One region of the Clostridium sp. ETTB3 genome, then DNA from elsewhere that is predicted to be linked to it. Evidence: riboswitches for the same ligand, from Rfam matches in the RefSeq annotation. Region 1 holds a riboswitch; the other holds the start of a gene.

Region 1 (15,791 bases):
AAAACACCAAAGATTACTGGTTTTTCTGTTTGAAGTGATACATTTGCAATTCCTTTTGAAACTTCTGTACAAACATAAGCAAAATGAGGTGTTGCTCCTTTTATAACTGCTCCTAAGCAAATTACTACATCATACTTATCATTTTTAGCCATTTTTTTTGCTATTAGTGGTATTTCAAATGCTCCTGGAACCCATGCAATATCTATATTATTTTCTTCTACTCCATGCCTCTTTAAACCATCTAAGGCTCCACCTAATAACTTTGATACTATAAATTCATTAAATCTTCCTACTACAATTCCAACTTTAAGCCCTTGTGTTACTAAGTTTCCTTCTAATATTCTCATTTCTTATTCCTCCTAATTTTAAAGCATATGTCCAAGCTTTTCTTTTTTAGTTTGTAAGTAAAATTCATTTTTCTCATTGTGATTCATTTGAATTGGAACTCTATTTACAATTTCTATTCCATACATTTCTAATCCATCTATCTTTCTAGGATTATTAGTCATTAATTTCACTTTAGAAACACCTAAATCTTTTAATATTGCAGCTGCAACATCGTAACGTCTAATATCTGCTGGAAAACCTAACATTTCATTAGCTTCTACAGTATCATAGCCCTTATCTTGAAGCGCATAAGCCCTTAATTTATTAATAAGTCCTATACCTCTTCCCTCTTGTCTCATATAGAGTAAAACTCCACTGCCCTCTTCAGCAATTCTCTTCATAGCTGCATCATACTGTTCTCCACAATCACATCTTTTAGAGCCTAGAGCATCTCCCGTTAAACATTCAGAATGTACTCTAGTTAATACTTTAGTATTTTCATTTATTTCTCCCTTAACTAAAGCAACATGATGTTCACCATTTAACTCATTTACAAAGCCAAACATTTTAAAATCACCATATCTAGTTGGCATTTTAATTTCTACTACTCTTTTTACTAAATTTTCTTTTTCCTCTATTTTTCTTCTATACTTAACTAAATCTTTGATTGTAATTATTTTTAAATTATGATCATTTGAAAATTTTATTAAATCTGCTGTCCTAGCCATAGTACCATCATCCTTCATAATCTCACATATAATTCCTGCACCTTTTAATCCGGCAAGTTTAGCTAAATCTACAGCAGCTTCTGTATGTCCATTTCTTTCTAATACTCCCCCTTTTTTAGCTACTAAAGGAAATACATGTCCTGGCCTTCTAAAGTCTTCCGCCTTAGAGTTACAATCTATAACCTTTTGAATTGTAATCGCTCTTTCAAATGCTGATATTCCAGTAGTTGTATCAACATGATCAATAGATACTGTAAAAGCAGTCTCATGATTATCTGTATTTTTATCAACCATTGGTTCTATTTTTAATTTATTTAATCTATTTTCTTCAACAGGCATACAAATAAGCCCACGTCCATACTTAGTCATAAAGTTTATAGCTTCACCTGTAACTTTCTCTGCTGCCATTAATAAATCCCCTTCATTTTCTCTATCAGGATCATCAACAACAATTATAATTTTTCCTTCCTTTATATCTTTAATAGCATCTTCAACCATATTAAATTTATACATAAAACCTTGCTCCTTTCATATTAGAAAAATCCATTTTCTCTTAGAAAATCTTCTGTTAACAATGTGTTCTTTTTGTTTTCTTCCTTTTTTGATAACTCCATAACCTTTTCAACATATTTTGAAATCACATCACATTCAAGATTAACAGTATCACCATTATTCTTAGTTAATAAGGTGGTTTTTTGTGCAGTATGAGGTATTATTGAAACTTTAAATACAGATTTATCTACATATGAAACCGTTAAACTTATACCATCAATTGTTATTGAACCTTTTAAAACTATATATCTTAAAATATCACTTGTAGTTCTTATAGTGACCCAAGTAGAATTATCCTCTTTCATTAATGAAAGAATTTCACCAGTTCCATCTATATGTCCACTTACAATATGACCTCCTAATCTACTTTTTAAAGTTAATGCTCTTTCTAAATTAACTTTACTTCCTACTTGTAAATCTCCTAAATTACTTCTCCTTAGTGTTTCAGCCATAACATCAGCTTCAAAACTATTTATCTTTAAATCTGTTACAGTAAGACATACCCCATTAGTACAAATACTATCTCCTATCTTTGTATTTTCTAAAACCTTATTTGATTTTATTAATAATTTTGAAGATTTAACACCTTTTTTTATTTCCTGTATAACACCTAATTCTTCAATTATACCTGTAAACATATAATCATCTCCTAACCTATATATCCTTCAACTAAGATATCTTCATCTACAATATTGGCAGTAATATCTTTCAATTTAAATGCATCATTTAATTTATCTATTCCTATGCCACCTACTGGTGTCTTGGAAAATTCTCCTCCTATAATTTTAGGGGATATATAAATCATTACTTTATCAACTATATTTTCTTCTAAAGCAGAATAATTAAGAGTTCCTCCTCCTTCTAATAAAATACTATCTATATTTAATTCTCCAAGCTTTTTAATAAGAGCATTTAAATTAACTTGTCCATTTTTTTCTTCTATAATCAACACCTTAATATTCTTTTTTAATAACTCTTGCATATTTTTCATATTTGCTCTTTTTGTGGTTGCTATTATTGTTTTATTGTCGTTATTTTGTAATACTTTAGAATTCATAGGTATTCTTAATATACTATCAACAATAATTCTTATTGGATTACTTCCATTTTGTATTCTACAAGTTAATTCTGGATCATCTTTAATTACAGTATTTACTCCTACCATAATTCCAGAAAGCTTATTTCTTAAATTATGAACTTGTAATCTTGATTTTTTAGAACTAATCCATTTAGATTCACCAGTTCTTGTTGCTATTTTTCCATCAAGGGACATAGCAGCTTTTAATACTACAAAAGGCTTTTTAGATAATATATATTTTATAAATACTTCATTAAGCTTTTTACATTCATCTTCTAATATACCAACCTTTACTTCTATACCAGCTTTTTTTAATTTATCTACTCCCTTTCCTGCAACTAACGGATTAGGATCAATCATCCCAATAACTACTCGCTTTATATTATTTTCAACTATTTTATCTACACATGGTGGTGTTTTACCGTAATGAGAGCATGGTTCTAAAGTTACATACATAGTAGCTTCACTTGGATCTTCCTTTAAACTTTTAAATGCATTTACTTCAGCATGTCCTTCCCCATATTTTTCATGATAGCCTTCTCCAATTACAATTCCATCCCTTACAATTACAGCTCCAACCATTGGATTTGGATTTACTTTTCCTTCCCCTTTCCTTGCCAATTCAATGGCTAACTGCATAAATTTTTTATCCAAATTTATCACCTCACAATGAAATTAATTTGAATTTAATAAATCATTCAAAAAAAGCCCTGAGATTTTTACTCAGGGCTTAATAATTTGAAATTATTCTTATATTAGTATTTTATTTACAATCAATTCAATAAAAAATATTTAATAAATATAACTATAAAAATAAAATTTATAAAAATAATCATATAAATTTTGTGAAAATATAAAAGCTCTGAAATATAAAATATTTCAGAGCATAAATACACAAAACTAATATAGTATTTTTAACTACTATATTTACATTTATCTTCTTTCATCCAGACTTTACTGTCGGCCTCGGAGTCTCACCGAATCTGCTAAAATAGCTCGCGGGCTTTACCGCCGGTAGGGAATTTCACCCTGCCCTGAAGATTTATTAAATTATAATTTAATATTATTATAAATACTATTTTTTGTCAATAATTATTTAATTTATATTTTACCTAATAAAATTTGTTCTTTCAACTGGAACTAATTCAGGAAGTGGTACATTTTTAGCTGCTTCTTTACACTTAATTAAATACGCCATGTTTCTTGCTAATACTTTCATTGTTCTAACGCCCTCTAAATCTTGTACAACCTCTTCTGGTGTATTTCCATGTATTTGATTCCAATAAACAGATGACACTATAGGCATTTCATTTATTGTAAAGTATTTATTTAATTGATCAAATGTAGCACTTGCTCCACCTCTACGACATGAAACAATACTTGCTCCAAATTTATGTCTTAATTGATTTTTATCTGTTGAATAAAAAAGCCTGTCTAAAAATGAAGTTGCTGCTCCACTTGCTGCGGCATAATGAACAGGAGAACCTACAATAAAACCATCAGCACGTTCTATTTCTTTACTTACTTCATTAACTAAATCATCATGCACACATTTACCAAGTTTTCTACAAGCGGTACATCCAGTACATCCTATTATTGGCTTATTTCCAACCTCATAAAATTTAACTTCTATTCCCTCATTAATTAACTCATTTTCAATTATTTTTAATGCTGTATATGTGCATCCTTTCGATTTTGGACTTCCATTAAGTAATATTACCTTCATTTAAAACACTCCTATACTAATTTTATATAAATATTATAAATTTAAACCTATTATTTAAGCTAAATTTTTAGCCATAGCACTTTACATAACTCCTTGCTCTACTTAAAGCTATAATTATTTTATATTCAAAATTTATAATGTCTGTTTTTTTATTATAATAATGAGTTAATAATTCACCTTCAAACTCTATACATTCAACTACATCATTTAAATTTACCTTCATTTTATTATTCAATCAAATCACATCTTTCTATTATTATTTATACTAAGATTATTTTATCATATTTTCAATTTATCTTATATGCTTTTAAATGTTTTACATATTATAAATTGACATTAATATATATATATGATAACATTATAAAAAAATATGTCCGTCTTGACATTACTAAGACTATAAATTTTGTTGTTTCTGATATAAAAACAGCCAAATTTATAGTCTTTTTTTCTGTGAAAAATTATTAAAAATTATAAGTTTTTTTAAATATTAATATTAAAGGAGATGTATAAAAATATGAATCAAAATTATATGAAGGAAAAACCCATTTTACCATTGCTACTATCATTATCTCTTCCAGCTATGATATCAATGATGGTAAACTCACTTTATAACATAATTGATAGTATTTTTGTCGCAAAAATAGGTGAAAATGCAATGACTGCTATATCACTTGTTTATCCTATACAAAATGTTATCATATCACTTGCTGTTGGGTTTGGTGTGGGAATAAATGCTATGATTGCTCTTTATTTAGGAGCTGGAAAAAAGCAAAGAGCTAATGTTGTAGCTACTCAAGGCATGGCTCTTAGTATTGTTCATGGAATTTTACTAACTATAATTGGTATAATTATAATGCCTGGATTCCTTAAATTATTTACTTCAGATTTTACAATAATAAACCTTGGAACAAGATATTCTAATATTGCATTAAGCTTTTCTGTAATTATTATGATTAGTGTAACTTTTGAAAAGATATTCCAATCAGTTGGAAAAATGGTTATAGCAATGATTAGTTTAACTGCTGGATGTATTATTAATATTATTTTAGATCCAATCATGATATTTGGTCTTGGGCCTATCCCAGCTATGGGTATTGAAGGAGCTGCATGGGCAACAGGAATTGGACAAACTGTTACATTATTAATTTACATATTTGCTTATTTACAAAAAGGAATTAATATTAAATTATCATTGAAATATCTAAATCGTGAAAACCCTATTTGTTGGAAACTTTATAATATAGGAATACCTGCATCACTTAATATGGCTCTTCCATCATTACTTGTATCTGCATTAAATGGTATTTTATCTGCACTTTCACCTATGTATGTTGTAGTTTTAGGTGTATATTATAAACTTCAAACATTTATATATCTTCCTGCCAATGGAATAATTCAAGGTATGAGACCTATAATGAGTTATAACTTTGGAGCTGGTGAGCATAAAAGAGTAAAAAGAATATATAAAACTTCTTTAGTATTAATTTTAGCTCTTATGATTTTAGGGATGATTTTATGCTTTACAATTCCAAGACAGCTACTAGGATTATTTACAAGTAGCTATGAAACTATACAAGCTGGTGTAACTGCACTTAAAATTATAAGCCTTGGATTTATAGTTTCTTCAATTTCAATTTCTTCATCAGGAGCATTAGAATCACTTGGAGAAGGTATTGAATCTTTAATAATTTCCTTATTACGCTATGTATTTTTAATTATACCTTTAGCCTTTTTACTAAGTCGTATTTTTGGTGTTAATGGTGTATGGAGTGCCTTTGGTATTACTGAAGCTATAACTTCAATTATTGCATTTATAATTTTTAATAAGTCAATTAATAAACATGTATCTTAAATAAAAATATTAAAAAGGAACAGCTAATAATAAAACATACCTTTTATCAAGGATAGTTTATAATTATATCTTAGCTGTTCCTTTTTATTTAATTAATTAAATTATTATTCCATTACAATGATCAATTTCATGTTGAATAATTTGTGCAATAAAGCCAGTAAATATATCCTTTTGCTTTTTAAAATTCTTATCAAGATATTCTACTTCTATTGTTTCATATTTCATAGTTTGTCTAAATTCTATTAAAGAAAAATTATTTTCACTATTCTATTATATTTTATACATTTTATTTATTATTCATCTTACACATTTTCTTCTATTATATTATTAGATATATATCCAACTCTAGCTACAGCTAAATATTCATTAGTTTCAACAACCATATTGCTTGGTATATTTAAATCTTTGACTAATAGTTGATTTCCTTGACTTAGCTTAGACACATCTACAGATATATTTTCTGGGAAAGTTCCTGGTTCACCTTGAAGTTCTATTTCAGTAACAAATGATTCTAATAGCAATCCATTTGCTTCTATAACATCTTGTCCTGTAAATACTATTGGAATTTTAAGTTTTACAACTTCACCCTTGCTTACACTTTGAAAATCTATATGAATTACCTTTCCAAAAGAATCCTGTTGCATTTCTTTTACTATACATTTTTTATAAGCTCCATTTAACCTTAATGATATAACTGAACTTTTTGGACAACTTAATAATCTAATTAACTCTCTTTTTGTAATTTCTCCTAGAAGAGATTCTTTTAATTCCTTCCCATAAATAATACATGGAATTTGTCCGTTCATTCGTGCTTTTTTTCCCTTTTCAGTTCTTTCACTTACGTTAAATACTAAATTATCCATAACTAACCCTTCCTTTTCACTTATGATTTACATATGTTTTTTTATTTTGTATATCATATACTATTCGAATTAGTTATTTAATATTACTATAAAATAAAAAATATCTTTTACTATAACTCCTTTACTAAAACATATCTTCTTAATCCACCATATTTTAATTTATCTTTTTTAATTTCATAACCTAAATTCATAAATGTATTTAAACTAAATTCATTATATGGTGAAGCTGTTGCACTTAATATTTCAATATCATCTTTTCTTGCAATCTTTTCTAATTCTTCACAAATTAATCTTTGAAGCTTATTTCCTCTATATTCACTTTTTACTATTGTTGATTCTATTTGTGCAACTTTAAGAACTTCTTCTCCATTTAAACCTATATCATATGCATAATTTGATTCATCATATCCCTTTTTTGCATATACCCCCATTGCAATAAGCTCATCTTCATTTGTTAAGCATCCTATTATTTTTCCATTACAATTTATGTATTCTTCAAATTCTTCTCGTTTTGAATCTGCATATAACTCCTTATTTTCAAGGCCATTTATTATTAATTCTTGTAATTTTATTATCTTATTTATATCTGATAATTTTAATTCTCTTAATTTTATTTCTATTATTTCCCCATCTTTTCTTTTTACCTTTAGTGAATTTATCATAATTTATTACCATCCTTCCATTTAGTTATTAGCTATTTTAAATATAGCATTGTTTAAAAAGCTATGATTATGAATCTTTCTTCTAAATATATCTTTGTAGAAAAATTAATAATCATAACTTATCTAATTATAAATTCAATAATTTTCTCCAAGTGTTACGACCAACTATTCCATCTACTGAAAGTCCATTTGTTCTTTGATAATTTTTAACTGCAACTTCTGTATTAGCTCCAAAAATACCATCAGCACTTATCCCTAATTTTTCTTGAATCAACTTAGTAATATTGCCTCTTGCTCCTCTTCTAACCATAGGAGATCCATTTAATGTATTTGGTCCTGCAATACCATCTACTTTTTGATTAGAAAATCCTTGCTTATTACATTCTTCTTGTAATCTAGCTATCCAACTATTGTAATTTTTACTTGTTGGTTGTGGAGTTGGTGTTGGTACTGGCTCTGGAGTTGGCGTTGGTGTTGGTGTAACTCCAGAACTTCTATTAACTAAAGCTTCAGCTATCGTTTTTCCAATATAATCATAGCCAACTTTCTTATATAAAGCAACATCTTCAGTTGCTTCAACAAAGCAAACTTCAACTATCATTGATTTCATACTTGTATGCTTTAATTCATATAATCCTGTTCTTACTTTTTGTCCTCTATTTCTAAAACCTAAAGATGCCATTTTATTAACAACTCTTCCTGCAATGTCATATTCAGAGTAAACACATACCTCTGTTCCTAATGCACCATTATAAGTGCTATAAGCATTGTTAAAGTGTATTGATACAAATAAATCAGCACCCCAGTTATTAGCTTTATTAACACCATAACTTAAATCTGCAGATGAACTTGAAGTTGAGTCTGGTGGTGTAACATCTAAAACACTTACTCCCATTTGATTTAAATATTTAATTACAGCATTTTTTACTAATCTATCTTCTTTTAATTCGTCTATTATTCCTCTTGAACCAGGAACATTTGGACAATGTCCTCCTCTTACTGCTATTTTCATACTTAACACACCCTCCCACTTTGTATTTTATGCAAATACCAATAACATTGCTCCATATTTTTCTATTTAATAATCCAAAACTCTACTTTTCCCTTATTTAAAATATACATTATTTAAGTATAATTTTATAAAAAATAAAGCTAATTTTTTATAAAATTACATACCAACTTCTAAAATTTAAAAAATTAAAACTTAATAAAATACCATAACACTGTACTAATAATATTAATTTGCTATAATTCTTATTGATTAAAACATTTATACCTGTATTAAAGGCAAAAAAGAGCTTTGCTAATGAATAATTTTATAAAATAAAAATATCCTAAGAAGATTACTTTTACTTCTTAGGATTATCTAATAGTATTCTTTCAAACTACTATGTAGCTTATATAATAATAAAATTTAATTCATTAACTTATCTTCTTATTACTTTTCTAAATTAATAATCATATCTAATAATATTCCCTCATTTTTAACTTCAATTGAATTTAAGTTTACATTTTTAAAGTTTTCTTTAGAAATAATCACATTATTTTTTCCATATTCAACTTTTATATTACTATTATCAAACCAATCTATTACAAATGTTTTCATAACTAAATTCACAATAAAATTTGCTACTTTTAAATCTAAAACCTTAACTTCTCCAATGTCAATAACTAAATCTTTAGATTCATTTAAGCTTGGCTTAATTTTCATTTTAATAGGAATATCTTTATCTGATTTAACTTTATAATTTACATAAATATCTATAGTATTATCTTCTATATCTATCTTAAGATTTTTCATTTTATTATTATTAGTTTGCTGTAAAAAATAATTTATTCCTTTTACAATTGCTTCTTCTGGTGCAAAAACACTTCCTTTAATCCCCATTACAGGTTTATTTATAATTTCTAAACTTTCAGCCTTAACACCAACAATTGATTTTAAAAACCCTAATGTACCTTGTCCTATTTCTTCAGTTTCTGTAATACTGCCACTATTATTTTCTTCTTTTATTTCAGATTTAATTTTATTATTTTTACTAATAAACATAACTCCAAAAATAATTAGTAAAATTAATACACTTGCTAATATTATTTTTATTCCTTTTTTCATTTTATACCTCTTTTTATTTATCTAATGTATAATTATTAAGTAGAAATTTTTTTCATTATATCATATATTTTTATTTTATACTTTACCTTTTTCATTTTCTAATTAATATAGGTGTCATACAATTTGCTTCTCTAAGTTCTTTAGCAAATTCATATCCATTCATATTAGGCATCATTATATCTAAAATTATTAAGTCAATATGATGATTTTCTAATAATTCCATTGCTTTACTCCCTCTTCAATCTTAAAAACAATATAATCTTATCTATTTAAAATTCTTTCTAATAGTCTTCTTGTACTATTATCATCTTCTACAATCAATATATCAACCATAATTTTTCATCCTAGGTGTCAGTAATTTATTTTTTATAATACTACTAAATTATAAACTAAAAATAAATTTTTAAAATCCTTTATATTATAAAAAGCTCAAGGAAATTATTATACTTCCCTAAGCTTTTCTTAGCAATTATTTCTTTTTAATTGATCTTATTACTTCAACTCTTGTAATTACATTATTTTTTATCTTTGCAACTCTTAAAGCAAATCCTGGGTAATAAATACAAACTCCTATACCTAACTCTAATTTTCTTGTTTCTACTTCTCTTAAAATAATGTCTTCTAAATTATCTTCTTTATTTTCATAAGGTATATCAATATGCTCTAAAAAATTTATTCTTTTTACTCTTTCACTACCTCTATAAATAGTTTTATCTACTTCATCAAAATTATAAAATAAATATTTTCTTGTTGCAAATAACCCTGCAATTGCTATTACTCCAATTAAATTTTGGAATATTGTCATATGCTCAACAATTAATTGTCTTGCAATTGCAAAAAGTAAAACTTCAATTACTGTTTCAGGTGTATGTTTACATAACATCTTTATAAATTCTATTCCTATAACAAAATTAAATGCTATAGATAAATAATTGTTAAAAGCTTCTAAGTTATTAGCTCCAAAAATAGATTTTATATCAAAAATAAGATATATAACTGATATTGCAATACAAACTGATAAAAGTATTCCTATTATTACTTCAAGAGCATCTACCGCCTTTAGCACTTGCTCTTTTATAAATTTTTTCATATCCCTACCTCTTTCTTCATTATTAAAAGTCCATGTATTTAATATAGTCTTTTTAATAATACTATAAAAATTATTGATGTTACTGTGATAATAATTACATTTCCATAAAATTTATATACTGTATTGAAACCAACATACTCCAAAATATATTTTTAGATAAAAGTTATGTTATTGTTAATCCATTTTTATTTTCATTTACATTTAAAATTGGACCTTTAATAAATAAAAATATATTTATTAATTGGCATTTTTTTTGTTTTTATTTTATATCATTTACGAGGATTTTTATTACGATTATTATATTAAAAAAAGAAACCTTAGAATAAAAACTAAGATTTCTAAATAAATTATACTTATTAATCATTTTATAAAATCTATATCTCTTTAAGATATCAAATATAATCTCTAACCTTTATTAACAATAATTCAATAATCCTTTATATCTTTGTTAGAGTTTAAAATTAAGTTAAACTTCTTATAATATTATTCATTGCTCCTTCAACAATTTTTCTTTCTGTTGCTAAGTTTATTCTTACATGCCCTTTACCAGTTTCACCAAACCATATACCATAATCAACTGCTAAATTGCATTTTTCTTGGAAGAAATTTTTAATATCCTTTTCCTCTATATAATAGCTAAAATCATACCATGCTAAATAAGTTCCTTCTAAGGGAGAAACAACTACATGTGGCAAATGCTTTGATAAAATACTCTTAGTATACTCATAATTTCCTCTTATTTTATCTAAAATTTCCTTTAACCATTCTTCCCCATATCTATAAGCAGCTTCAACAGCTATATATCCAAATACATTACCATTATCTCCACCAATTGAATTATAATATTTATCAAATTTTTCTCTTATTTCATCATTTGGAATAACTACAAATGAATTTTGACAAGAAGCAAGATTAAATGTCTTTGTAGCAGCTGTTAATGTTACAAGAATATCATCATAATTACCTATAGTTGCTGCTGGAATTTGCTTTTTGTCACCAATTATTATATCTTGATGTATTTCATCTGCTAAAACAAAAACATCATTAGCCTTACAGATATCTAATACTCTTTTTAATTCCTCTTTTGTCCATACTCTTCCTATAGGATTATGAGGTGAAGAAAGAATAAATAATTTAACTTGATTTTCAATAATATCTTCTTCAAATTTCTCAAAATCAATAGTATATATTCCATTATCATTTTTTAAATTATTAAATATAAGTTTTCTTTCATTTTCTTTTATTGCATCATGAAATGGATAGTATACAGGCTCCATTACAATACAGCTATCTCCCGGATTAGTTAAAATATTAATAAACCAAAATAATGCTGGTACTACCCCTGGTGAAAATCTAATCCATTCTTTTTTAACATTATATCCATGTTTTTCTTTTTCCCAATTTATAAAAGCTTCATAATAGGAATCTGGTATTATATTATATCCAAATATACCATGATTAACTCTTTCTTTTAATGCATCTATTACTGGCTGCGGAGCTTTAAAATCCATATCTGCTACCCACATTGCAATTAAATTTTCATTTCCAAATCTACTTTTTAAACCATCCCACTTTAAGCAATTAGTTCCAAATCTATTTTCTAATCCACAATTCACTAATTTATTCATCTCACTAACCTCCACTAAAATTTACTCTAATACACTTTTTAAATCATTTATTAAATCATTAACATTTTCTATTCCAACAGAAAGCCTCATTAAATATTCATCTACACCTAATCTGTTCTTAATTTCTTCTGGCATTTCTGAATGTGTTTGTGTAAATGGATAAGTTATTAAAGATTCCACTCCACCTAAACTTTCAGCAAAACTAATAACTTTTAAATTAGATAATAAATCTTCTACATATTTCTTATCTTTAACTCTAAAAGAAATCATTCCTCCAAAACCTGTACTTTGCTCTTTATTCACATAATATCCTTGATGAGTATTTAATCCTACATAATATACCTTTTCTATCTTTTTATTAGCTTCTAACCATTTAGCAATTTTAAGTGCATTTTCCTGTATTCTATCCATTCTTATATGAAGTGTTTTTATTCCTCTAAGTAACAACCATGAATCAAATGGAGATAATATTGCCCCAGTTGATTTTTGCATAAACCTTAACTTTTCAATTATTTTTTTGTCATTAGCTATAGCAAACCCAGCTAATAAATCGTTATGTCCTCCAAGATACTTTGTTGCACTATGAATTACTATATCTGCCCCTAATTCTAATGGTTTTTGATAATAAGGTGTTAAAAATGTATTATCCACTATACTAATAATATCTTTTTCCTTACATATATCAGTAATTGCTTTAATATCTGTTACTCTCATTAACGGATTTGACGGAGTTTCAATTACTATACCTTTTGTATTTTTTCTTATTGCATCTTTTACTTTATCTATATCACTTGTATCCACAAATGAAGATTCTATATTATAAACACTATAAACTTCATCAAATAATCTAAATGTTCCTCCATATAAATCCTCTGATAATATTACATGATCTCCAGGCTTAAATAAATGTACACAAGCTGTTAATGCTGCCATTCCACAAGAAAATGCTAAAGCTTCTCTTCCACTTTCAAGTAATGCAATAGTTTTCTCTACTTCTTCTCTTGTTGGATTTTGAAGCCTTGTGTAATCATATCCAGTGCTTTGATTTAATCCCTCATGTTTAAAGGTTGCTGAAAGATAAAGAGGATAGCTGATTGCACCTGTTCCAGCATCACCTTTTCTTGCCCCTGTTACAGCATAAGTTTCAAATGAATATTTCTTTTTATTTTCCATAATAACCCCCAAATTTTAAACTTAATTAATAATGCATAAAAAAATCCACTCCTAAAAGATATTAGAAGTGGTAATCTTGTATATAAATACTATATAATTCACTTATCTTTCAGATATTCTGCAGGATTTAGCACCAACATTAATAGTTTGTAGTGAATAGTTATTGATGAAATTCCATTTAACTAGTTTATAGTTTGTAGTGAATAGTTTTTAGTTTATGATGAAAATCCTTAGGGAATTTCTTAAATCTACATTTTTAAAAATTCAGCCAAAGCTGAATTTTTTTCCTTAACTACTAACTAATAACTTCTAACTAAATTCAGCCAATGCTAAATTTCTCCTTAACTTCTAACTACTAATTACTAACTATTAATAGGTTGCTGGGTTTCATAGGGCCAATCCCTCCACCACTCTTAATAAGTTATTTGTTTTTAATTTACTATGATAATATATTATCCCTCTTAATTCATTTTGTCAATATTTCCTATTATTTTCATTTTTTATTTTTTTACTTTTAGTACTCTTTATAATTATAATTTTCAAGTATATTATTAACATTAATCTAATATATATATATTATCAATTTCAAAAGGAGAATTTGTATGTTTTGTAAAAGATGCGGAACAAAACTTCCAGACGATTCTAAGTTTTGTTCAAATTGTGGCTTTTCATTTGATCCTACTAACTCTACTAATTCTAATGATGCTATTTCAGAATTTCAAAAAAAATTCACAGAATCAATTCCAAATATAAAAGATTTTTTAATTTCAATATTTACTTCACCTATAAAATGTTGTATTGAATATTCAGAAAAACTTTCTCTTAAATTTTCTTCACTTTATTTTATAGTAACAGCTTTTATAATTTCATTAATATCTACACTATCTTTAAAAGGAATGATAAGTACTTTTTCAAAATCACTAATTAATTTTTTATATACTTTAGATAGTTCTGAACTTTCAAATGCCGAATTATTTTATATATCAGCTGACTTAAATGCACTATTGGATTCTATTCTTCCTTTTTCAAAGATATTTTTAACATTTATTCTTTCATTCTTTGCTTTCTTTGGATTATTAACATTAATTTGCTTCTTTATACACAATTGTATTCTTAAATATAAAGTTAAATTTAGAAAATATATTGTAGTTGCTTGTGTTGGTATTACTATTGAATCTGCAGTATTAATAATATTTATTATATTATCTATAATTATGCCTATATTAGCAATTTTATTTTTATCTGTAATAAATCTTGCTTTAACTATTATCTTATATGAAGGAATATCAAATTTAAAGGAAAAGAAACAATCTGATCCTTATTGCTTTGCTATTAGCTATACTATAGCATCTTTTATTACATCTTTTATTATTATTCAAATTATTATTTCTCATATATTTTCATTAATTACTTCTAGTTTTTATTAATATTACTAAATTATATTAATTTTTCCACGTAAAAAATACCAGTAATAACTAATTAAACTGCCTCCTATCAAATAGATAGGGTACAGTTCAAAATTCTACTGGTATTTTTTTATTATTTAAATTTCTTTTAATTTGTTTCTATTATATTTTTATATAAATGAAAAATTTTCTTTTGATTTCTTACTATTCTTTAAATGACTTTTTAATTTCTTCTATGAATTTATATATTGTTGGAGAAAATACTTGATGATTTTTCCATACTATTACAGCACCAGTTTCAACCTTAGGGAAAAGTTGCTTAAAACAAATATTACTTTCTTCATTAATCTTTTTCATTTTTAAATAACAATAATTTATTAATATTACATATTTTAACTTTGCTGTTTTTAATAAATACTATTATAATATATCTTGTCATTTTTATTATTTTAAAATAATAATTATAAAAATAATTGGCGGTGATTTTTTACAAATGAAAAATATTAATATTTTTGTTTATGGAAGTTTAAGAGAAGGATTTTTTAATTATGATAAATACTTATCTGGTAAAATTTCAAAGAAAATGAATGCTA
Region 2 (15,791 bases), 960 kb from region 1:
AGTTATATCAGTATCAAAAGTTGCGCCTACAACTCCAGGTTCTCTATGGGTAAAACCAGTCATTGCATTAAATAAGTGTGTTGAATGGCAAAATCCACTTTTTATACCTTCAATAGCTTCTTCATAAGTAGCTTTAGTATGACCTATAGAACAACGGATTCCTTTTTCAGTTAATATACTAGCTAATTCTTTTGCTCCATCAACTTCAGGGGCCATAGTAATTGACACTACAGCATCCATTGCATCTCCTGTCATAGCTTCGAAGTTTTCATAGCTTGGCTTAATTAGATAGTTAGAATTTTGAGCACCTATGGCACCAGGACTAATAAATGGTCCTTCTAAGTGAGCACCTAAAACTTGTGCACCATCTGTACCTTCTATTTTAGCTTTCTTAATAGCTAACATAGATTTTAATATGTCTGAAGCAGACATTGTCATTGTTGTTGGAGTAAACGAAGTAGTACCAAACTTACAAATTGTTTTTGAAATTTCATTTATTGCTTCAAATGTACCATCCATAGTATCATATCCACTAGCACCATGAATATGAACATCGATAAATCCAGGAGCAACATAGAGACCCTTGCAGTCTATTTCCTCATTAGTATTTATAATTTTGGGATTTATCTCCTTTATTATATCGTTTTCAATTAATATAGATCCCTTTTCAATTTTATCGAGAAAAACGATATTACAATTTTTTAATAACATATAAATAGACCTCCAGAATAATGTTTAACAATTTTATTACATGCTAATAATGTATAAGTGAATAAGTAAGTTCTAATTTAACAAAGAAAATTTCACTTATGTTATAATTATATAATATTAATAAGTAAAATAAAATGTTTGGAGCGATAATATGGAGATATTAGATGGCTTAGTTGAAGCTGTAATATTTAAAAGTGAGGATACTGGTTATGTAGTAGCTAAAATTACAGCTAATAAAGAAGTAAATACAATTGTAGGAACAATGCCATTAATAAAAGAAGGGCAGCAAATTGAGGTTAAGGGTGAATGGATTAAACATAAGCAATTTGGAAGACAATTTAATGTAGAAGAATATAAAGAAGTTTTACCAACATCCACAAAAGAAATTGAAAAATACTTAAGCACAGGAATAATTCATGGAATAGGACCAGTAACAGCTAAAAAAATAGTAAAAGCTTTTGGAGAAGAAACATTAAATATATTAGATAATAATATTGAAAGGTTAAAAGAAGTAGAAGGTATTGGGAAGAAAAAATATAATATTATTTATCAATCATATTTAGAAACTAGGGAACTCAAAGATATAATAATGTTTTTTCAAAAACATGGGGTAACTATAAATCAATGTTTAAAAATTTATAAAAAATTTGGTGGAGATGCACAAAATATTGTATCTGAAAATCCATATATTTTAAGTGATGAAATTTCAGGAATTGGTTTTTTAACATCTGATAGAATAGCAAAAAGCTTAGGAATTGAACCTATATCAGATTTTAGAGTACAAAGTGGAATAAAATATGCATTAAATAGTTTTTCAGGGCTTGGAAATACATATATGCCAAAGGATAAACTTATAAATGAAGCTCAAAGGGTTTTAAGTGTAGATAAAGAGTTAATAGAAGTTAATATATATAATAGTGTCTTAGAAGGAAAAATAAAGATAGAAAAGATAAATGAAATTGAAGCTGTATACTCATTACCATATTATTTTTGTGAATTAGGAGTAACTAATAAGATAATTACCTTAAGCATTGAAAACTTTCAAACTATAAACTCTGATATTACTTTTGAAATATCAAGTTTTGAAAGAAAAAATAATATAGTATTTGCAGATTCTCAAAAAGAAGCAATATTAGGTGCCTTTGAAAATGGAATTGAAATAATTACTGGTGGTCCAGGTACTGGAAAGACAACAATAATTAAGTGTATAATAGAAATATATGAAAATAATGGAATGAAGGTTCTTTTGGCAGCACCAACAGGAAGAGCAGCTAAGAGGATGACAGAATCAACTGGTAGAGAAGCAAAAACTATACATAGATTATTAGAAATGGGAGTGAGTGATAATGAAAATTCATTCTTTGGAAGAGGTGAAGGAGAGCCACTAGAAGGTGATGTAATAATAGTAGATGAAGCATCAATGATTGATATAATGCTTATGAATAGTTTACTTAAGGCAATTAAACTTGGAACAAGACTAATAATAGTTGGAGATGCAGATCAATTGCCGTCAGTAGGTCCAGGAAATGTTTTAAGGGATTTAATAGATAGTGAATTTATTAAGGTAGTTAGATTAAAGGATATATTTAGACAGGGAAAAGAAAGCATGATTATAACAAATGCGCATAGAATAAATAATGGTGAACTACCTTATTTAAATAAAAAGGGCGGAGATTTCTTTTTTGATAATAGAGAAAGTAATGAAGAAATTTTAGAAACTATTTTAGATTTAGTAAATAGAAGATTGCCTCTTTTCAACTCTAAGTGGAATAAGATAAGGGATTTTCAGGTACTTTCACCTACTAGAAAAGGAATTTTAGGGGTAGATAATTTAAATAATGAACTTCAATCTATATTAAATCCTCCTAGTAAAGATAAAAAGGAAAGAAAGTTTAAGGATAGTGTTTTTAGAGAAGGCGATAAGGTAATGCAAACTAAAAATAATTATTCATTAAAATGGAATAGAATAAATGGATATGGTGATAATGAAGGTGTAGGTATTTTTAATGGAGATATGGGTTTTATTGAGTCAATTAGTGAAGAAAATAGAACAGTAACAGTTGTATTTGATGATGAAAGAAGAATAGTATATGACAACCTATATGTTGAAGAATTAGAATTAGCATATGCAATTACTATTCATAAAAGTCAAGGAAGTGAATTTAAAGTAATAATAACACCAGCATTTATGGGTTCAGCATTTTTGATGAATAGAAATATATTATATACAGGAATAACAAGAGCAAAAGAATTAGTTGTAGTAGTTGGAAATCAAAGGGCATTAAAGTATATGGTAGATAATACAAATAGTATGGAGAGATATTCATCATTAAAAGAAAGAATTTTAGATATTATATCTGATGATAAGATAAAGGAAGAATAAATAATGGAGTCTGATACTATGAATTATAAGGAATTGAGTAATGTTTTTAAGAAAATAAGTAAATGGGATTCAAAAAAGACAAAGGTTTTATCTATAAAAACAAGACCATTTAATACAATAGCAGTTTTTTCAAATATAATTAATAAGACAATATGTAAGAACAAAAATATACTTTATATATTTTGCAATAGAGAAAAAAAATATGCTTCTGAAAAGATAAAAGAATTAAATAATTTTGTAGATGGTATTATAGAGTCAGAAAAATTAAAAGATAATTTTAAATATATATTTATTGAAGAAATAAGTGAAGTAACTGAATTTTATGATTTAGTAATATTTGATGATATAAGTTTATTTTCAAAGGTAAGCAATGAATATATTAGAGAAGCTGTTGAAGAAATATATTGGAATTGTAATAAAATTATAATTTATGCAAGTGATCATATTTTTCCAATTGGAGAAAAATTAGAAATAAATTATATGATGAAAAAATATCCTATAATTGAACCTAGATTAATGAATACTAGAATAAAGTTAGAAGAAAATATACCTCTTTCATTATTTGAGTATTTTAAATGGTTTAAAGAAAATAAAAGAATAGTATTAATTGTAGTTCCATCAGAGGAAAAGTTAAATAAAGTGTATAATCATTATTGTAGTACATTGAAGTCATTAGAAATAAGAGTTGTGAGGTATAATAAAAATCAAGATTTTAAATTTGTTAGTGATATAATCCAAGGATATAGTAATACATTGTTCATAATAACTAATAGTTGTGGACAATATATTAGAAACATTCCAAATTTAAATGTGATAATGTTGTTTGCAGATGATATATATTATTCATATAAAAAAATACTTTATATTTGTGGGGCTGTAAATATGTCTCAAGATATTCAATGTGAAGCTATAATGGTATCAAGAGAAGTTTCAGAAGAAATGGATAAAGCTAAAGTTATAACGAGGATGTTTAATAAAAGTTTATGGGAAAAACAATACTTAAATTATTGAGAAAAGTAGGAGAGGAATTATTAGATATAATTTATCCAAGAGAAGAAAAATGTATAATATGCCAAACAGAGGGATTTGTAGGAATATGTGATTATTGTAGAAGTAAAATAAAAAACGTAAATTTGGCAAATAAAGAAGCTATTTCCTATGGGTTTTACGGTGGTATATTAAAAAGATTAATTTTAGAATTTAAGTATAGTAAAAATTTTATAGCAGGAGAAGTGTTATCTAAATTTATATTAGAAATAATAAATAAAAATGAAATTAAGGCTGATGTAATTTGCTATGTACCAATGACTAAAAGTGCAATTAAAAATAGGGGATTTAATCAATGTAAATTTATAGCGTACAAAATTGGGTATTTACTTGATATTCCTATTAGCAATTGTATATTAAAGATTAAGCATACTAAGGAGCAAAAAACATTAAGTAAAGATGAAAGAAGAATTAATGTTGAAGGAGCTTTTAAAATAAAAGATAATAGGGATATATTTAATAAAGTGGTTATATTAATAGATGATGTAATGACAACAGGTTCAACAATAAATGAATGTAAAAAAATATTGAAAAATAATGGCGCAAAAAGGATTATTGTATTGACAATTGCAAAAAGCGATATATAATAGTAATGTAAAGTTAGGTCTGTGGATGAAAGTCGATGCCAGTCGCAGGCGAAACGATCCACGTAAGTTAAACAAAGAGTTAATGAGCATGGTGCGGTATAGAAGTAAGTCCTGCCAGTAGAAATACTGAGAGTGTTAGTAGTGAGAGGTTAATTCCGGGTAGCAAAAGCTCCAGCAGGCGAGTGTGGGGTCAAAATCCAGGTCAGCTAACTTTATAAAAAAACATCAATTCGAAAGAATTGATGTTTTTTTTTTTGTAAAATATTAAGAAAAGGAAAGAAAAAAGGAGTTATGTAGAGATAATAAGTTTAAATTTTCTGTAAATTCAGAAAAAGATATTTGAGTAATGAGAAGAAAAATGGTAATATATACATATAGTAAATATTGAAATCTTAACAAATATAATTAGAACTTAAAGAGAGGGGTTGACCTTATGAGAGTAACAGTAATTGGAAAGAATATTAACGTAACACCTGCATTGAGAGAAATAGTAGAAAAAAAGATTTCAAAGATGGATAAATATTTTGAACCAAATGTAACTGCAAGAGCAACATTAACAGTTCAAAAAAATAGCCAAATTTTTGAGGTAACAATACCTTTTAATGGAGTAATTTTAAGATGTGAGGAATCTACTGATGATATGTATAAATCAATAGATTTAGTAGAAAATAAACTTGAAAGACAAATTAGAAAACAAAAAACAAAGTTACAAAGAAGAAGTAATGAATCATTAAGATTTGGTAATTTTGATGAAGTTGCATCAGAAGAAGATGACAACGAAGGAGAAATAGTAAAAGTTAAAAGATTTAATATAAAGCCAATGAGTGCTGAAGAAGCTATATTGCAAATGGAATTAGTAGAACATAACTTCTTTGTATTTAAAGATTGTGATACAGAAAATATCAATGTAATATATAAGAGAAAAGATGGAAATTATGGTTTATTAGAACCTGATTATATTTAATTAATAATGGGAGCTTTTTAATAAGGCTCCTTTTATTTTTATCTAAAGTACTAAATTGGTTTTATGAATATACATTTCTGTTGAATTATAAATAGTATAAATGATATAATTTATTAAGTGAAAAATAAAAAAGATAATTTTATATAGGTAAATTAAATATATAAAATTTTAAAATTAAGTATTTAATTTAAATTTGTCTAAATTTACATAAAAAATTAATCTTGAAAGGAAATATGTTATGGGGTTTTTAGAAAAGATATTTGGAACATATAGTGAAAGAGAAGTTAAAAAACTTCAATTAATTGCAGATAAAATAGAAGCATTAGATGATAGTATGCAAAGCTTAAGTGATGAACAATTACAAGCAAAAACTATAGAATTTAAAGATAGAATATCAAAAGGTGAATCTTTAGATAGTTTGTTACCAGAAGCATTTGCAGTTTGTAGAGAAGCTTCAAGTAGAGTACTTGGAAAGAAGCATTTTAGAGTACAATTACTTGGAGGTATGGTTTTACATCAAGGAAGAATTGCAGAAATGAAAACTGGGGAAGGTAAAACTTTAGTTGCTACTTTACCAGCATATTTAAATGCTTTAACAGGTAAGGGTGTTCATGTTATAACAGTAAATGACTATTTAGCAAAAACACAAATGGAAGAAATGGGTGTTTTATATAGTTTTTTAGGATTAACTACTGGATGTATAATTCATGGAATTACACCACAACAAAGAAGAGAAGCTTATGGTTGTGATATTACTTATGGAACAAATAATGAATTTGGATTTGATTATTTAAGAGATAATATGGTTATTCATATGGCAGATAGAGTTCAAAGAGAACTTAATTTATGTATAGTGGATGAGGTAGATTCTATTTTAATAGATGAAGCTAGAACACCTCTTATTATTTCAGGAATGGGTGATAAGTCTACTAAGTTCTATAATGTTGCTGATAATTTTGTTAAGACATTAATAAATGAAAAAGATTTCAATGTAGATGAAAAGGCAAGTGCAGTATTATTAACTGATGATGGAATTGTAAAAGCTGAAAAATATTTTGGAATTGAAAATTATGCAGATTCTCAAAATTTAGAATTACAACATTATGTTACACAAGCATTAAAAGCTAATTATACTATGAAGGATGATAAAGACTACATGGTTAAGGACAATGAAATAGTTATAATAGATGAATTTACAGGAAGACTTATGGAAGGTAGAAGATATTCAGATGGTCTTCACCAAGCAATTGAAGCAAAAGAAGGAGTTAAGATTCAAAGGGAATCAAAAACTTTAGCTACAATTACATTCCAAAATTACTTTAGAATGTATGCTAAATTATCAGGAATGACTGGTACTGCATTAACTGAAGAAAATGAATTTAGAGAAATTTATAACTTAGATGTTATAGTTATTCCAACTAATAGACCTGTTCAAAGAATAGATAAATCAGATATGGTTTATAAAAATGAATCAGGAAAATATAAAGCTATAATTGAAGAAATTGTTAAAGCACATGAAAAAAATCAACCAGTTCTTGTTGGTACAGCAAGTGTTGATAAGTCAGAATATATTTCATCTTTATTAAAGAAAAGAGGAATAAAACATCAAGTTCTTAATGCTAAATATCATGCTCAAGAAGCAGAAATAATATCTCATGCTGGTGAATTAGGAATGGTTACTATAGCTACTAATATGGCAGGTAGAGGTACAGATATTAAGCTTGGAGAAGGTGTTAGAGAAGTTGGTGGATTAAAAGTTCTTGGTACTGAAAGACATGAATCAAGAAGAATAGATAATCAGCTTAGAGGTAGATCAGGACGTCAAGGAGATCCTGGTGAATCAATATTCTTTATATCATTAGAAGATGATTTAATGAGAATATTTGGTTCAGAAAGAATTCAAGGAGTTATTGATAAGTTAGGTTTAGAAGAAACTGAAGCTATAGAAAGTAAGATGGTTACTAAGGCTATAGAAAATGCACAAAAGAAGGTTGAAGGAAATAACTTTGATATAAGAAAGAATCTTTTAGGATATGATGATGTTATGAATCTTCAAAGAGAAGTTATTTATAGACAAAGAACTGAAGTTTTAGAAGGTAAGAACTTAAAAGAGCAAATAGAAGGAATGATTGAAGAAGTTATATCTGATGCAGTTAATTCACATTTAAGTGGAGAAGTTCAAGATATAGAAGCAGAAGTGAGAACATTACTTCAATATTTAGAAGAAATATGCTTACCTCATGGAATTGTAACAGTAGAAGAATTAGCTGATTTATCTAATGAGCAAATAAAAAATAAATTAACAGAAACTATTATGGAAATATATAAGGGTAAAGAATTTGAATTTGGTGAAGAGCAATTAAGAGAAATTGAAAGAGTAGTTCTTTTAAGAGTTGTTGACCAAAAATGGATGGATCATATAGATAATATGGATCATTTAAAACAAGGAATGGGATTAAGAGCATATAAGCAACAAGACCCAATTCAAGCATACCAAATGGAAGGTAGTGCAATGTTTGAGGAAATGATTGAGGGAATTAAGACTGAAACAGTTAAATTCTTATTCCATGTAAGAGTTGAAAGACCTATTGAAAGAGAGCAAGTTGCTAAAGAAACATCAGCAAGCCATGGGCAAGATGATAATAGTTTGAAGAAAGAACCTATAAAAAACGACCATAAGTTTGGAAGAAATGATTTATGTCCTTGCGGAAGTGGTAAAAAATATAAGAACTGTTGTGGAAGAGAAGCATAGTTAGTGACAAGTGGAAAGAGAGATAAGTAGCTAAGGAAGAAGCGCCTTGTGGAGTTGCTAAAAATATATTTATACCTAAACTTGTAGCTTGTCATTTAAAACTTGAAACTAACAGAAATTCCTAGGGGAATTTTAATAATAGCTACAAACTAGTTAAGCGTGGTGATTTTTTGTTAATAAAATTAGAGCAGGAGCTTGCAAAGGTTCCATCATTAAAGGAAATATTAAAGGAAATGGGGGCTTCACTTTGACAAGGAAAGCCTAGAAAAGAGATTTCAAGAACTTGAACTTCAAATGCAGGAAAAAGGATTTTGGGATGATATAAAAAGGGCAGAAGAAGTTACTAAGGAAAGTAAAAGTATTAAAGATAAGATAGATAGATATGAAAGTTTAGTAAGAAGATTAGATGATGTTGAAGTTTTAGCTGAATTAGCAGAAGATGATGAAGAAACTATTAATGAGGTTATTATTGAAATAAAAGATATTGAAAAGAAAATTGATGAATATAAAATAGAGCTTCTTTTATCTGGAGAATATGATAAAAATTATGCTATATTAAATTTACATGCAGGTGTTGGTGGAAGTGATGCAAATGATTGGACACTTATGCTTCTTAGAATGTATACAAGATGGTGCGAAAAAAAAGGATATAAGGTTGAAACATTAGATTTACTTGAAGGTGATGAAGCTGGAATAAAAAGTGCTACATTAAGAGTTAAAGGTGAATTTGCATATGGATATCTTAAAGCTGAAAAAGGTATACATAGATTAGTAAGAATATCTCCATTTAATGCAAATGGCAAAAGGCAAACATCATTTGCTTCTGTAGAGGTATTACCAGAGTTAACTAAAGATCAAGATATAGAAATTAGACCTGAATATTTAAAAATAGATACTTATAGGGCAAGTGGAGCTGGTGGTCAGCATGTTAATAAAACTGAATCAGCAATTAGAATAACTCATATTCCAACTGGAATTGTAGTTCAATGCCAAAATGAAAGAAGTCAGTTTGCTAATAAAGATACAGCAATGTCAATGCTTAAATCTAAGCTTATAGAACTTAAGGAAAGAGCTCATAAAGAAAAAATAGAAGATTTAACTGGAGAGCTTAAGGATATGGGATGGGGAAGTCAGATTAGATCATATGTATTCCATCCTTATAATATGGTTAAGGATCATAGAACTAATGAAGAAACATCAAATGTTAATGCAGTAATGAATGGTGATATAGATCAATTTATAACAACTTATTTAAAAAGCATATCTAAATAAAAAAATACTAGCTGTTTTAATTTAATTAAGATAGCTAGTATTTTTTGTATATTATTTTAAATTTGACTTATTCTTAATTTCAATATATATACCCCAAATTATAAGGGTTAGTAAAGCTATTGATATAAATAAAATTGATTTTGAGCTATATATAAAATTAGTTAATTTGCTATAGCAATAACCTTTAATTTCTGTTTCAACAACACTATAAACAGTATTGATAGCATTAGTGTCTATATAATCTAAGGTATCATTAGGAGTATGAATTCTAGTTTTATCACTATGACAAAAGCTTAATGCATCTATATTTAAGTTATTGAAACTAGCATGATCACTAGAATCTTCATATAAAACTTCATAAGGAATTGATTTTTCATTACAAATTGATTTTATTGAGTTTAACAATTCAGAATCTGTATTTTTAAATTTACTACCTTGCATTAAACTTATAGGATAATCAGCACTTCCAATCATATCAAAATTTATAACTTTAGAATCTTGTATAGTAAATAAGTTTTCTTCAGCAAATGCTTTTGAACCTAATAATCCAAATTCCTCAGCATTTAATGCTACAAAAATAATATCCCTTTTAGGTTTTCCGTAAGTTGAAAGGCTTCTGCTTAATTCTAATAAAAATGAAGTTCCAGATGCATTATCTAATGCACCAGAATAATTAACTCCTAAGCCATCTTTTCCAAGATGATCATAATGTGCTGTGACTATAAATGGAGGAAGTGATGAATTAAATCCCTTAATTACACCTATAACATTAGAAATTGTCTTTTCTTCTTCTTCAAATGGAATATGAATTGAAATTTCTTTACCTTCATTTAAACTATTAAGCACTTTATTAAAGGTATTTTGAGAAATCATAATTACTGCATCTTTTGAAAAATCACTAAAAAAAGAACTTCTAAATGAAAAATCATTATTTTTTGGTACATATAATAAAAATGATCCATCATTACATGTTATATCAAGATAAGATAAATAGGAGTTTATTTTATCTGATTTTGAAAATGAAAAAGTATTATTTTTAAAATTTATCATATCTTCTTTAAAGTCAACTCCATATTGAAGTTCCTCTTCTACTTCACCATTATTTTCTATTTTTAAATATGGAGAAGAGTTTGTAATAACTGGGCAAACTGTATTAAATGTTTGAGTATACTTACCATCATTATTTAATGATTTTAATCCACAATTTATAAATCTATTTTTTATTATTTCAGCTGCAATTTCATTTTCAGTACTTCCAGCGAGCCTTCCTCCTAATGTATTGGAGGATAAAACATATATATTATTACGAACATTAGATGAATTGAATTCTGAATATGTATTATTAAGATGAAGTGTTAATAATAATAATAAGGAAATTAATGATAAAAGTGAAAAGTATAAAGTTTTTTTCTTCATAAAAAAAGACCTCACAAATAGTATTATACTTAATAATATTATGTGAGGAAAAATATTATGCGTTATTTTTAATAAGTTCAAAAATACATTGAAATAATGATGTTAAAAGACAAATATATAAAAACATGTTGAGTTGTTTTGTTAGTACAAAGGAAATTCCACCTAATATAATCGTTATTAATATAACACTGCTAATAAATTTTAAAAAATTAGATTTACCTATTAATATTTGAGTTGTTGCAGTTAATAAAATTATTATTAATGTTAAAAATATAAATATATTTCTTAAATTTAGTGAAAAATCAATTATATATAGTTGGTTTAATACTAAGAGAATAATAAATACAATGAGACATATATTTAAAAATCCGTTTAAAAATTTATTCAAGCAAATTCCACCTTTCAATTAATTGGTAATATTTTACAAATAAATTATACTATTCTATTAACATAATATCAATAGTGTAAAAATATGTTATACTAAATTAGAAAAGTAATTTTATAGATGATTAATTTTATTGGAGGAATTTATGGTAAATATAGAAGAAAGATTAACCAAAGAATTAGACATAACTTTAAAGCAAGTACAAAATGTAATTAAATTATTAGATGAAGGAAATACAGTTCCTTTTATCTCTAGATATAGAAAAGAACAAACAGGTGGACTAAGTGATGATGTTCTCAGAAAGTTTTTTGAAAGATTAACTTATTTAAGAAATTTAAAAGATAGAAAAGAAGATGTTTTAAGATTAATAGATGAACAAGGTAAATTAAATGATGATATAGTTAAAGCTTTAGAAAAGGCTGATACCTTAACAGAAGTTGACGATATTTATAGACCTTATAAACAAAAGAAGAGGACAAGAGCAACAATAGCTTTAGAAAAGGGGTTAAAGCCATTAGCTAATTTAATTTTAGAAGGAACTTTTAAAGGTGATATAAGAGAAGAAGCTAGTAAGTATATAGATGAAGAAAAAAAGGTACTTACTGTGGATGAAGCTATAAGCGGAGCTTTAGATATAGTTGCTGAATGTATTTCTGATGATGCAGGATTTAGAAAGTGGATAAGAGAACTTGTAATGAGAGAGGGAAAAATTGAATCTAAGGGTTCAAGTGAAGAACCAACTCCATTTGAAATGTATTATGATTATAGCGAAGATGTAAGTAAAATTCCTGCACATAGAATATTAGCAATAAATAGAGGAGAGAAAGAAAAGGTATTATCTGTTAAGGTAATTGCTAACGAAGAGAAAATAATAACATATCTTCAAAGTAAATTGTTAAAGGGAAATAAAGCTACAGATGAATATTTAAAGTTAGCAATAAAAGATTCACTTAAGAGATTAATATATCCTTCAATAGAAAGAGAAATAAGAAGTGAATTAACAGATAAAGGTGAAGAAGGAGCAATATTAATATTTAAGGAAAATTTAAAGGCTCTTTTAATGCAAGCACCAATAAAGGGAAAAGTGGTTATGGGATATGATCCAGGGTTTAGAACAGGATGTAAGGTTGCAGTTTTAGATTCTACAGGTAAGTTCTTAGAAAAATCTACAGTATATCCTACTTTACCTAAGAATGATGTAGAAGGTACTAAGAAAATATTGAAAGAACTTATATATAAATATGATGTTGATGTTATTTCTTTAGGGAATGGTACTGCATCTAGAGAGTCAGAAGAAGTTATTTCTGAAATGATAAATGAAATTAAAAAGGAAAGCGGAAAAGAGTTAGCATATGTAATTGTATCGGAAGCAGGTGCCTCTGTATATTCAGCTTCAGAACTTGCAGCTAAGGAATATCCAGATTTAGATGTTACTATAAGAGGTGCTATTTCAATAGGAAGAAGATTACAAGATCCTATGGCTGAACTTGTAAAAATAGATCCTAAAGCAATAGGTGTTGGTCAATATCAACATGATGTTACTCCAAAAAAATTAGATGAATCATTAGCTGGTGTAGTTGAGGACTCTGTTAATAAGGTTGGAGTGGATTTAAATACTGCAACACCATCACTTTTAACATATATTGCAGGTGTTAATGCATCAATTGCTAACAATATAGTTTCTTATAGAGATGAAGTTGGAGGATTTAAGAGTAGAAAAGAATTATTAAAGGTTAAGAGACTTGGACAAAAAGCATATGAACAATGTGCAGGCTTTTTAAGAGTTATGGAAAGTAAAGAGCCTTTAGATAATACTTCAGTTCATCCAGAATCATATGAAGCAGCAGGAAAGCTTATAGATATTTTAGGATACAATAAGGAAGATTTAAAAAATAGAAATTTAAATGATATTGAAGAAAGAGTTAATTCAAAGGGATTAAAGAATCTTGTTAAAGAACTTGAAATTGGTGAGTTAACTTTAAAGGATATAATTAAAGAATTACAAAAACCAGGAAGAGATCCAAGAGAAGATATGCCTAAGCCAATTTTAAAAACTGGTGTTATAGATTTAAAGGATTTAAAGCCTGGAATGGAACTTATGGGAACTGTAAGAAATGTATCAGACTTTGGTGCTTTTGTTGATATTGGTGTTCATCAAGATGGATTAGTTCATAAGAGCCAAATGGCCAATAAGTTTGTTAAGCATCCATTAGATATAGTTAAGGTTGGAGATGTAATTAAAGTTAGAATTATGGAAGTTGATGAAAAGAGAAAGAGAATTTCATTAACTATGAAAGAGGTTAAGTAAAGAAAAAAAAGTTGTTGAAAAAAATGGAATTATATTATATAATAAAAATAAATAAAAAATATCTTCAGGGCAGGGTGAAAGTCCCTACCGGCGGTATAGCCCGCGAGCAATTTTGCAGATTCGGTGTAACTCCGAAGCCGACAGTAAAGTCTGGATGAAAGAAGGTAAGAGTTAAATTATATAAATATAGCATTGATAATAATTTAATTATCTAATTGATAATTAAATTTATTGCATATATAAATTATATTTATTAATAGCTTTGTTTTTAATGCCCTGATGTTTATAACATCAGGGCTTTTTATATCTATTAAACATTATAAATATTACAAACTATTATCAAATATATTGATTAATTTAGCTAATGCCCACGAGGATGACTTTTGGGAGGAGAATCTATATATGAATTCATCAAAAAATTTAAACAAAATGATTAAGGTATCTTTATTAGTGGCTATTTCGGTAGTACTTATGTATTTTGATTTTCCAATAATACCGGCATTTCCATGGTTACAAATTGATTTAAGTGAAGTACCAGCATTAATGGGGGGATTTGCTTATGGTCCTATAACTGGAGGAGCCATAGTAATATTAAAGGTAGTTTTAAGATTTTTATTAAAGGGAACTGGAACTGCATTTGTTGGAGAAATTGCTAATATTATAGTTGGACTTGCTTTAATAATGCCAGCAACATATATATATCATAGAAATAAAAGCAAAAAGACTGCAATTATTGGAATGATTAGTGGTGCATTAGTAATGCAAGTAGCAGGTATATTAGCTAATGTGTATATATTATTACCTTTGTTTGGAATGGATATGAAAGGTGCAGCATTAGCAAATTATATATTCTTTGGGATAATTCCATTTAATGCAATAAAAGCAGCTATTGTATCAGTATTAACTTATTTATTATATAAAAAGGTATCTAAGTCAATATTTAAAGTTGATAGTAAATTTGAAAATAGAAACAAAAAGATTGCATAAAAAGAGGGAATTGCACAATCTATTTAGTGCAATTCCCTCTTTTCCACATTATAATGGCATCTTCACCATTATCTGAATAATATCCTTTTCTTATACCTTCTTCTTTAAAGTTAAATTTCTTATAAAGGTTTTGAGCAGGAGTGTTTGAAGCTCTAACTTCTAAAGTGATATCTTCACAATTAAAAGTTTTACACACATCAAATAATTTTATTAACAAATTTGATGCAATGCCTTGTTTTCTATATTTTGGACTTACAGCAATATTTGTAATATCACCTTCTCCAGCAATTATCCATACTCCTACAAATCCAATAACTTCACTTGTTAATAAATCTTCTGCAATTACATACTTTGCTAATGGATTATTTAGTTCATTATTAATTGAATCTAAACTCCAAGGAATAGCAAAGCATTCGTTACTTAATTGATATATACCATTTACATGGGTTTCATTCATAAGACTATAATTTATTTTCATTTTTCATAGCCAGCCTTTGTTCAAGCTCCCTTTGTGCTTGTGGTTTTTTAATATAAAGTGGAGCAGAATTCATATCATCAACCTCTCCAGATTTAAGTTTTTCCATACCAAGCTCTCCTAAAGAAGAGGCCCTAATGATACTTAAATGGTTTGGAGCAAATTCACAATTATTTATATTTTTAGATAAGAATTCTTTGTGTTTAAACATACCATCACCAGTGAAAATAACTTTTTCACCTTTTTCATTTAATATTTCAGCAAGTTCACTTAAATCTAAAGATGTGCAATCAAGTAATTTTACTAGTTTACTATCAATATTTTTATAAAGACCAGTATAAACATTATCTCTTAATGCATCCATAATTGGACATATTATACCATCAAATGTAATTAAAGAGTTTGCTAATGCATCTAAACTTGAAATTGAAACATAAGGCTTATTTGCTCCCATACTTAATCCTTTAATAGTTGCCATTCCAATTCTAAGTCCAGTAAATGAGC

Evidence for each region. Region 1 has a riboswitch for FMN ahead of ribD (bifunctional diaminohydroxyphosphoribosylaminopyrimidine deaminase/5-amino-6-(5-phosphoribosylamino)uracil reductase RibD). Riboswitches for the same ligand answer to the same signal wherever they lie in the genome.
Region 2: linked by a shared signal. The riboswitch ahead of ACUN06_RS02465 (ECF transporter S component) and the one ahead of ribD (bifunctional diaminohydroxyphosphoribosylaminopyrimidine deaminase/5-amino-6-(5-phosphoribosylamino)uracil reductase RibD) in region 1 are both predicted to bind FMN.

Annotation. Positions count from the first base shown of each region.
Region 1 is NZ_CP199832.1:1,440,340-1,456,130, forward strand. It holds gene ribH (6,7-dimethyl-8-ribityllumazine synthase) at 1-347, opposite strand, end outside; gene ACUN06_RS07055 (bifunctional 3,4-dihydroxy-2-butanone-4-phosphate synthase/GTP cyclohydrolase II) at 366-1,568, opposite strand; gene ACUN06_RS07060 (riboflavin synthase) at 1,589-2,245, opposite strand; gene ribD (bifunctional diaminohydroxyphosphoribosylaminopyrimidine deaminase/5-amino-6-(5-phosphoribosylamino)uracil reductase RibD) at 2,257-3,339, opposite strand; FMN riboswitch at 3,617-3,731, opposite strand; gene ACUN06_RS07070 (flavodoxin family protein) at 3,794-4,411, opposite strand; gene ACUN06_RS07075 (hypothetical protein) at 4,479-4,646, opposite strand; gene ACUN06_RS07080 (MATE family efflux transporter) at 4,926-6,263, shown strand; partial or broken gene ACUN06_RS07085 (peptide deformylase) at 6,360-6,524, opposite strand; gene ACUN06_RS07090 (50S ribosomal protein L25) at 6,566-7,126, opposite strand; gene ACUN06_RS07095 (GNAT family N-acetyltransferase) at 7,237-7,788, opposite strand; gene ACUN06_RS07100 (N-acetylmuramoyl-L-alanine amidase) at 7,916-8,800, opposite strand; gene ACUN06_RS07105 (hypothetical protein) at 9,227-9,901, opposite strand; gene ACUN06_RS07110 (response regulator) at 9,993-10,124, opposite strand; gene ACUN06_RS07115 (hypothetical protein) at 10,371-10,991, opposite strand; gene ACUN06_RS07120 (PatB family C-S lyase) at 11,453-12,619, opposite strand; gene ACUN06_RS07125 (trans-sulfuration enzyme family protein) at 12,641-13,792, opposite strand; gene ACUN06_RS07130 (zinc ribbon domain-containing protein) at 14,395-15,219, shown strand; gene ACUN06_RS07135 (hypothetical protein) at 15,403-15,555, opposite strand; gene ACUN06_RS07140 (gamma-glutamylcyclotransferase family protein) at 15,692-15,791, shown strand, end outside.
Region 2 is NZ_CP199832.1:484,871-500,661, forward strand. It holds gene nagA (N-acetylglucosamine-6-phosphate deacetylase) at 1-711, opposite strand, end outside; gene recD2 (SF1B family DNA helicase RecD2) at 863-3,094, shown strand; gene ACUN06_RS02430 (hypothetical protein) at 3,113-4,105, shown strand; gene ACUN06_RS02435 (ComF family protein) at 4,078-4,728, shown strand; gene hpf (ribosome hibernation-promoting factor, HPF/YfiA family) at 5,162-5,692, shown strand; gene secA (preprotein translocase subunit SecA) at 5,931-8,444, shown strand; one part of gene prfB (peptide chain release factor 2) at 8,615-8,692, shown strand; one part of gene prfB (peptide chain release factor 2) at 8,694-9,716, shown strand; gene ACUN06_RS02455 (M28 family metallopeptidase) at 9,768-11,132, opposite strand; gene ACUN06_RS02460 (Tex family protein) at 11,663-13,825, shown strand; FMN riboswitch at 13,882-13,995, shown strand; gene ACUN06_RS02465 (ECF transporter S component) at 14,228-14,812, shown strand; gene rimI (ribosomal protein S18-alanine N-acetyltransferase) at 14,832-15,290, opposite strand; gene tsaB (tRNA (adenosine(37)-N6)-threonylcarbamoyltransferase complex dimerization subunit type 1 TsaB) at 15,274-15,791, opposite strand, start outside.